2 regions of the Candidatus Merdisoma sp. JLR.KK006 genome follow, and region 1 is predicted to be linked to the other one. Evidence: riboswitches for the same ligand, from Rfam matches in the RefSeq annotation. Region 1 holds a riboswitch; the other holds the start of a gene.
The links. A riboswitch is a leader RNA that binds a small molecule or an ion and turns the genes downstream of it on or off. The one in region 1 is predicted to bind thiamine pyrophosphate.
Positions count from the first base shown of each region.

Region 2: another riboswitch for thiamine pyrophosphate. It lies ahead of thiT (energy-coupled thiamine transporter ThiT); the one in region 1 lies ahead of thiW (energy coupling factor transporter S component ThiW).

Region 1 covers NZ_JAYMNS010000013.1:66,637-71,487, reverse strand. The annotation lists gene thiM (hydroxyethylthiazole kinase) at 328-1,167, opposite strand; gene thiW (energy coupling factor transporter S component ThiW) at 1,172-1,681, opposite strand; TPP riboswitch at 1,980-2,088, opposite strand; gene VSQ61_RS11810 (TRAP transporter large permease) at 2,171-3,430, opposite strand; gene VSQ61_RS11805 (TRAP transporter small permease) at 3,432-3,929, opposite strand; gene VSQ61_RS11800 (TRAP transporter substrate-binding protein) at 4,168-4,851, opposite strand, start outside.
Region 2 covers NZ_JAYMNS010000015.1:62,269-67,119, forward strand. The annotation lists partial or broken gene VSQ61_RS12805 (aldehyde dehydrogenase) at 1-381, shown strand, start outside; gene VSQ61_RS12810 (CPBP family intramembrane glutamic endopeptidase) at 567-1,364, opposite strand; TPP riboswitch at 1,516-1,618, shown strand; gene thiT (energy-coupled thiamine transporter ThiT) at 1,656-2,324, shown strand; gene VSQ61_RS12820 (MATE family efflux transporter) at 2,612-4,000, shown strand; gene argS (arginine--tRNA ligase) at 4,295-4,851, opposite strand, start outside.

The sequences.
Region 1 (4,851 bases):
CAGCACCTCTTATCTAGAACAATTTCCGGCCACAAAAACATGTGTCCTTAAATTGTTCTGGCACTGTCAGGGTATTGCTGTTTAAAGTTCCACAATACCCTTTCCAGCACCTCTTATCTAGAACAATTTCCGGCCACAAAAACATGTGTCCTTAAATTGTTCTGGCACTGTCAGGGTATTGCTGTTTAAAGTTCCGCAATACCCTTTCCAGCACCTCTTATCTAGAACAATTTCCGGCCACAAAAACATGTGTCCTTAAATTGTTCTGGCGCTGTCAGGGTATTGCTGTTTAAAGTTCCGCAATACCCTTTCCAGCACATGACAGCACTAAAGGGTAAAGCTGCTGTCATGGCAAAGTTCTTCTACCGCATCAAACAAATAAGCGTGGAAGCTTCCGATTCCAACTGTCCCCAAACTGTGCATTTCTGCCCTCCTGGCACTCTCTTTCCACAGTTCTCCGGCCCTCCATGCCGCCGCATAGGGCTCATATCCATAACCGCAAAACAGAGCACACAGGGCTGACAGCATACAGCCCCCTCCTGTAAGACGACTCATCCGTTCCGATCCTCCGGCAATCAAGCGAGTGTCTTTTCCGTCCGAAACCGCATCTTTCTTTCCACTTATAAGAACAGCACAGGAATAAGCTTCACTCAATTGTCCGGCCAGCATCCGAAGCTCTGAATCTTCAAGAGCAATCTGGCTTTCCACTCCGCCCGCAGTTCTTTTTGTGAGCCTTTCTGGAGATTCTTCACCAGACATTTCCATTTCTCCAAAAGAATTACAGTTCTTGTTTTTTATGCGAAGCAAAGTACAGGCCTCTTCCTGATTGCATCGAATGAGCGAGATCTTTACTTGAGCAAGAAGCCGTTCCAGCCCTTTCTGACGAAATCTGCTGGATCCAGCACCTACGGGATCCAGCACCACAGGGTGTCCCAGTGCGTTTGCACGTTTTCCCGCTAAGATACAGGCTTTAAACTTCGTCTCATCCGGGACTCCAATATTGAGAAGTGTAGCCTGGCAAAAGGATGTAATTTCCTCTGCTTCCTCCGGATCCTGAGCCATAATGGCACTTCCCCCCGCTGCTAACAGCAGATTGGCCGTATCCTGCATCACAACCGGATTGGTCAGACAGTGGATCTTCGGACCATTCTCTTTATACCCATCCATCCTGCTATCGTACCCCCTGTACCTGTTCCAGGACTTTTCCCTTTTCCAATACAGTCACCAGCAGGTAAGCCAGAATGCTTCCGGCTGCCGTGGAAACCAGGAACGGAACTACATAGACAAACAATCCCGCCGGTTCTGCCCCCATAAGAAGCTTTGCTACCGGATAGGCTGCCAGGGCTCCCAAAATTCCCGTTCCGGCTGCTTCAGCCAGACAGGTGAAAGGAACATTCTTAAACCTTCCATAGACCATGCCGCAGCAGAAAGCTCCCACCATACTTCCCGGAAATGCCATCAGGCTTCCGATCCCCATCAGATTCCGAAGCAGGCTTGCACAAAAGGCAATCCCCACACTCCACCAAGGGCCAAGGAGAATGGCTGCCAGTACATTTACCATATGCTGGATTGGGGCACATTTGCTTCCTGCCACCGGAAAGCTCACCAGGCTCCCGGCAACTGCCAGGGCTGTCAGAACGCCTGCCATTGCCAATTTCTTTGTTGCATTGTTTTGATTCATGATACAATCACTCCTTTCTCTGATCTGCACACGCTTTTTGTGCATAAAGGTATACCCGTAGGGTGTTTCTCTGATCTGCACATGCTTTTTGTGCATAAAGGTATACCCGCAGGGTGTTTCTCTGATCTGCACATGCTTTTTGTGCATAAAGGTATACCGCTTAACCACATAAGTGGCACTGGAGTTCTGCCAAAATTCCGGAAAAAAACAGGCAGTTCGGAAACTGCCTGTTTTTAAGGAGCCTTGTTACGGCATCCTTTCCTGGTGATATAAAAAGAGGTGCCGCAGGCACCTCCTTACATCATTAACTATGTATCCCTACGTTGGCATTATCCAAATCAGGTTGTGGGTCGGAACAATCCAGTTCCCTCTCAGCCGGCTTCCAGCCAGCTCCCCATTTCCATATATGTTGTTGACAAAAAGCATTATAAACCCTTTTGCTGGATTTGGCAAGGCTAAAATTATCATGCCAGTATAAAGTATAAAGACTTACATCAACCCCGGTACCAGCATAGGAACGTACAATATCAGGAAAAATACCAAAATCAATCCAATCAGATAAGGAATAATTGACTTGGCAATCTTTTCAATCGGCAGCCCCGTAATGCCCGAAGCCACAAACAGGTTGATGGCCACCGGCGGCGTGATCATGCCAATGGCAATTCCCACAACAAACACAATACCAAAATGCACCAGACTGATATTCATAGCCTTAACCAAGGGCAAAAATACCGGAGTCAAGATAATGATGGCCGAGGATGTCTCCATAAACACGCCGGCAATCAGAATGATAATGGCAATCAGGAACATAATAATATACGGATTGCTGGACACGCTCAGAACCGAATTTGCAATGGCCTCCGGGATCTTCCAGTTCGCCAGTACCCATCCAAAGGGGCCGCTGCATGCAATAATAATCATAATAACGGCAGAGGTCTTGGCACTGCCTTTCATGATGTTAAACAATTCCTTTGGCCCCATATCCCGATAAACAAAAATGGATACCAGGATTGCATAGATAACCGCCACATCCGCAGCCTCCGAGGGGGTAAAGTATCCGGAAAAGATACCGCCCAGGATAATCAGCGGCATCAAAATACCCCAGATAGCCTTGAGAAATGTTTTCACCACATTCTTAAGGGAAAATGGCGTTCCCTTGGGATAATTAAACTTTGCAGCTTCAAAAAGAGAAATGGCAATCAAAATGATCCCCATCAAAACACCGGGAACAAAGCCGTTTTTAAAGAGGGTATTCACGCTCTCCTCCGCAATGACCGCATAGAGCACCATGGGAACTGAGGGTGGAATTACAACGCCGATAGTTCCTGCCGCAGCAATCAATGCCGCCGCCTTTGACTCATTGTATCCCCTTACTTTCAACTCCGGAATCAAAGTTGCACCTACAGCTGCCGTTGTCGCCGCACCGGAGCCGGAGATGGCCGCAAAAAACATTCCGGCAAGCACAGACACAATGGACAATCCGCCCTTAATCATGCCAAGCAACGCCTCTGCAAATTCAACCAGGACCTTGGAAACCTTTCCCTTTGCCATCAAATCCCCCGCAAAAATAAAAAAGGGAACCGCAATCAGGGAAAAGGAATCCGTAGCCGTAAACATACGCTGCACAATCATTAAGAGAGGCACATCTCCCTTAGTCATTACTGCCACAGAAGAAAGTGCAATGGAAAAGGCCACCGGAACTCCTAAAATAAGCAGAACAATAAATGCAATAAAAAGTAAAGCCGCCATTTTACGCTTCCTCCTTTCCCAATAAATGCATGACACAGCCAAGAGCCGCATCCAGTGCATGAAAGAACATCAGGCCGGAGCCGATGGGAATGCAGATATAAACATACCGCATAGGCAGACGCATAGCCGCCGAAAGCTGGTTCCCCTGCTTTCCAAAATACTGAATCCCATAAAACACAATCAGGCCGAATAAGATCATACAGAGCACATGTATCACAATCTGCAGGACATCTTTTGCCTTTCCCGGAAGAACATCCTGGAGCACGGAAATAGAAATATGACCGCTGCTCTTATACACACAGCCTGCTCCAAACAGGGTACTCCAGATCAAAAGGTAACGTGTGGCCTCCTGGCTCCATGCCAGAGCAGTAAAAAAGATACGGCAGACAATCTGTGCACCGGTAATAATTACCATGGCACCCAGCATCACCACAATCATAACCTCTGCGATCTTATCCAAAATATCACTCAATTTATGAATACCTCGAACAATAACCAAAATCAAACTCCCCCTTTTACAGTTCGTTCTTTTGCATCCAATCGTCCTTAAGGACTCATATAACTCACATGAAATACCTCATAGAACGGGTTTATAAGGTTCTTTCATGTAAGCTATACGGCTTTCACTTTGACTGCCTGAGCATGGACCATATTTCATCCATGGTCAGGCAATCTCATGATTTATTACTTATGATTTGCGATCTGTCAAATCCGGTTCGCCGCTTCGGATGCTTTTCTTACATCCCTGCGATAACCTCCTGAATTCTTGACACATAATCTGCATACTGGGAATACTGCTCATAAACAGGCTGTACGGCTTCCTTAAAGGAATCCAGATCCGGATCTTCAATAACTTCCATACCATTGTCTTTCATAGCCTGAAGCTGATCCGCTTCCTGCTCAGCCACCCATGCACGCTCAAACTCTGCCGCTTCCTGTGCCGCATCCAGGAAAATCTGCTGGGTCTCGGCATCCAGGGAATTAAAGATATTTGCACTCATGGTAATAATAGCGGTAGAGTAGGAATGACGATCCAGGGTTGCATACTTCTGAGACTCCCACAGCTTATAGGAATAAATAACATTGATGGGGTTCTCCTGTCCGTCTACGGTACCCTGCTGAAGTGCGGTCAGTGCATCCGCCCATGCCATAGGATCCGCATTGACACCCATTGCCTTAAAGCTTGCAGTATACACATCATTTTCCATAACACGAAGCTTCAGTCCGTTCAGATCTGCCGCAGACTGAATCGGCTTTACATTGTTGGTCAGGTTACGGAATCCACGCTCTGCATAAGCAAGGCCCTTAAGTCCGGAATTCTCCAGTGTATCAAGAAGCTCACGGCCAATCTCTCCATCCAGTACCGCATAAGCTTCCTCATTGCTTCCAAACAGATAAGGCATATCCAGAACGCCCATTGC
Region 2 (4,851 bases), on a different contig from region 1:
AAGGAAGAGATCTTCGGCCCCCTTCTGCCCATCCTCACCTACGGCTCTTTGGAGGAAGCCATACGGACCATAAATTCCAAGGCCCACCCCCTGGCCCTGTATCTCTTTACCTCCGACAAAAATGCAGCCAAAAAAGTCACCTCACGCTGCGGCTTCGGCGGCGGCTGCATCAATGACACCATCATCCACCTGGCCACCAGCGAAATGGGCTTCGGCGGCTTCGGCGAGAGCGGCATGGGCTCTTATCATGGAAAAGCAGGCTTCGACACCTTTTCTCATTATAAGAGCATCGTGGATAAAAAGACCTGGCTGGATCTGCCTATGCGGTATCAGCCTTATCAGAAGTTCTACGGAAAATTGATTCGGATGTTTTTGAAATAATTCCTGTAAAACTTCCAAAACCTTCAGCTCCTCCCGCATATACCCCGGCCGTTCCCAGGCAAAATCTCGTATCATCTGTTCTTCCTCCGAAAAGCATAAGACAAATGAGGTTTACAGCAAGCCATATTCCACGCTTTGACATCTTGTTCATTCATTTTCCTCATTTCTGTGCCTATGAGCATCCCCTAATACATTTCCGTTTCGGAGCGGGCAGACTTTGTCCCATAAAATAAAAAATATCTCCAGCAAAGCATTCCAATCATAAGAAATCCGGCCGTTAAAAGATAGTAAACTCCCGGAAGTCTGTAGAATTCATCCGGCCATGGATACCGTCCGGCCAGAACAGACGCCCCATTTGCCGCAATATGAGCCACTACTGCCAAAAAGAGAGAATCACAGGCTTCATACACCTGAACAAAAAACAATCCCATTACAAACGCATACAGGCCTTGGACCACATTTCCATGAAATACTCCAAAAATCACTGCGCTGATAACCATAGCCCTTCGGGAGTTCCATACGACCGCCTTCAATCTCTCATAAATAATCCCCCGTATAAGCACTTCTTCTAAAAAAGGAGCGCTTACCACCACAGCTGCTATCTGAGACAAAAAACTACAGTGATAAATTCCTTCCGACACTTCCTGATACCCCGGAAAGAGACGAGGCAGAAAGGTTAAAGCCAAAAAATAATTTATCCCTCTGGAAAGGCATACGGAACCAAGAATCACTAGAAGCATATCCTTTAAACAAAAGGAATGTTTTCTCCTGTACTCTCTCCTTTCTCGTTGATACAGCAGCCAGAACACAGGCAGCATCAGAAGGTTCACTGCTGTCAAAAGCCACATGGCCCATGCCGGTTCTGACATCCTTCCGCCTGAAGCTATCCGCAGAAGCTCCGGATACAACATGGAGAAAAGTACATAAAGAAGAATCGGAAAAACAATTCTCCACATCCTTTCCGCTGTTCCCTGTCCTCCCACTTTTTTCTCTCCGTTTCTATAATTAATATACGTTACAGTATAGCACACTTGCCCCACAGGAAAAAGAGAAAAAATTTTACCGCAAAAAATACAAATAATAACTCTTGACATCCCATTTTTTCAATAGTATATTCAAGGTAATCACATAGCACATTTATGCTAGGGGAGCCTAAGGCTGAGAAAGCGTGACCTCACGCTGACCCTCATTACTTGAACCGGTTAATGCCGGCGTAAGGAAGCTGCTTTTCGTATCCCCTCCTGTGAAAATTCATTTACCAAGGAGGATTTTTTATGTCACTTTTTGTAAACAAGGTAGTAGATGAATGGGGAACCTCCTATTCTCTGACCACACTGGGATATGGCGCTCTGGTAGCAGCCATCCTGATTCTTCTCATTCTTGCCTGTTATCTGACCGGAGAAAATAAGCGGGTACAGACCAAGCCCTTAGTATTCGCCGCCGCAGCCATGGCATTGGGTATGATAACCTCATTTATGAAGCTTTTTGAAGCTCCCATGGGCGGTTCCGTCACCCTCTTTTCCATGCTTTTCATCTGCTGCATCGGATACTGGTACGGCCTGCGCACCGGACTTATCACCGGCTTCGCCTACGGTCTGCTGCAGCTTATCTCCGACCCCTACATCATCAGCCTGCCCCAGATGATCACAGACTACCTGCTTGCCTTCGGTGCCCTGGGCTTGTCCGGCTTATTCTGTAATAAGAAAAACGGTCTCATCAAAGGTTACATCATCGGTGTACTGGGCCGTTACCTCTTTGCCTTCCTGTCCGGTCTTATCTTCTTCGCCGCCTATGCGAAAGGCTCCGGAATGAGCGCTCCCGTCTATTCCCTTGCCTACAACGGAAGCTATTTGGGATGTGAAGCAGCCATGACACTAATAGTCCTTGCAATCCCCGCTGTCAACAAGGCCTTTGCACGGGTAAAGCAGATGGCGATTGCATAAGATCAACGATTATCATTTTAAAGAGCTTGTCACAAAATAGGCCGACAGACATTGCTATGGAAATGTCTGCCGGCTTAAATTTTACAGCATCTCTTTTATTACCTTTCACACCTTAGTAAATAAAATTTGACAAAATCCTGCATCGATATACATTGTAATCACTCTTCATTTTATATCTTCCCTACTCAAAATAATGGTTGACGTAACACTTCTTTTTTTCCTATAATAATAAGCAATGATTGAAAACAAGCGTATTAAGACCAACAAAAGTAGGAGACATAAGAAAAATGACACATGAAAATACCACACAAATAAATCAGAATCCCTTGGGAACAGAACCCGTCAAAGGGCTGCTGTTTCAATTTGCAGTCCCCAGCATCATTGCCATGCTGGTCAGCTCCCTCTACAATATTGTAGATCAATTTTTCATCGGCCACAGCGTAGGCGAATTGGGAAATGCTGCAACCAACATCTCCTTTCCCCTGTCCATTTCCTGTGTAGCCATCGCCCTTCTGTTCGGAATCGGAGGCGCTTCCGCCTTCAACATATCCATGGGAAAAAAAGAGCCGGAGCAGGCTGTCCTCTACTTGGGAAACGCCTCTTCCATGCTGTTTGGCTGCGGCATCCTTCTGACCATCATTACCCTGCTGGGCTTAGAGCCTCTGCTTCACTTCTTCGGCTCCCCTGATGATGTACTGGACTATGCCAAAACCTACACCGGAATCGTAGCCTTTGGCTTCCCCTTTCTCATTCTGACTTCAGGAGGCGGACACTTAATCCGTGCCGACGGCCGCCCCAGAATCAGCATGATCTGCAACCTGACCGGCGCCATCATCAACACCTTCTTAGACGCACTATTCGTATTTGAATTTCACATGGGAATGGCCGGAGCTGCTGCGGCAACCGTAATCGGCCAAATCATCTCCGGCGGAATGGCCGTCTACTTTCTCGGCCGCTGCCGCACCGTCCAAATCAAAAAAGAACATCTGCTTCCTTGTAAGTCTGTCATTGCCCGAATTGCCGCCCTCGGCATGGCCCCCTGCAGCAACCAGTTAGCCATGATGATCGTACAGATCGTCATGAACAACTCCCTCAAATACTACGGTTCCATCTCCTCCTACGGAGAATCCATCCCCATAGCCTGCGCCGGAATCATCACCAAAGTAAACCAGGTCTTCATGTCTTTCATCATCGGCATCTCCCAGGGACTGCAGCCCATTACCAGCTTCAACTACGGCGCAAAGCAATATAAACGGGTAAAAGAAGCCTGCCGTTTCGCCATCACCTGCGGCTTTGCCCTGGCTTTCGCTGCCTTTTTAGCTTTCCAGCTTATCCCCCGGCAGATCATCTCCCTCTTCGGAAATGGTTCCGAGAAATATTACCGCTTTGCTGTAAACTACTTTCACATCTTCCTGTTCTTCACCTTCGTAAACTTTTTACAGCCCGTCAGTTCCAACTTCTTCACCTCCATCGGAAAGCCCAAGAGAGGAACCTTTCTGTCCCTCACCAGACAGATCCTCTTCCTCCTGCCCCTGATCCTCATCTTCCCCCTCTTCGCCGGAATCGACGGAATCATGTACGCAGGTCCCATCGCCGATTTTCTCGCTTTCACCGTAACCGTCATCATGGTATGCCGAGAACTCCGCCGACCAGAATACACCCAAAATAACCCCTAAAAAATCTCGTTGTCATGATGCCTGGAGCAAAATAAGCCATCCGGCTTTTCCAATATCCAGTGTCCGGCTTTCCATGCACAGCAGTCTGAATCTGGCGAACATTGCTCAAAGCCTATGGCAGGCAACGCCTGGCAAAGCCCTTCCTGCAATGTCCGTCAGAGGCAGATTGATGTGCATGGAACGTCCGAACGTTGTAATAAGGAGGGACCCACAATGTGGGAGGATTCCTTATTGCCAAGGATATGGAAATGTCGGATGGCTTATTTTGTGACAGACCCGTCCGTCTTCCTTTACCTACATCCTCTCCGGAGCTTCAAACCCCAGAATATCAATGCAAATCTCCAACACTCTCTTCGTCAGCACCAACACCGCTACCAAGCTATCACGAACCGTTTCATCCTCTTCCCCAAGAATCTTCGTCTCATGATAAAACTTATTAAACCCATTGGCCAATTCATAAATATAAGCACAAAGCTTATGAGGCGCAGCCTCCTCAAAGGCATTCTCAACAGCCCCATTAAACCTGGCCAGCAAAAGCATCAAACTTTTTTGTGTCTCATTTCCAGGAACCCCAACCACGCAAGAATCCGGGTCCTTCCCCAAAGCCCGATACTTATTCAAAATAGACTTAATCCGCACAACCGTATACAAAATATAGGGCCCCGTATTTCCCTCAAAAGAAGTAAACCTGTCCACATCAAACACATAATCCTTCGAAGCCTGATTCGACAAATCCCCATACTTAATAGCCGAAAGCCCTACAATCCGTGCCGTCTCCCTAGCTTCCTCTTCCCCAATCTCCGAATTGCCTGCAATCTTCTCATACATCTCTTCATTAATATCCGCAATCA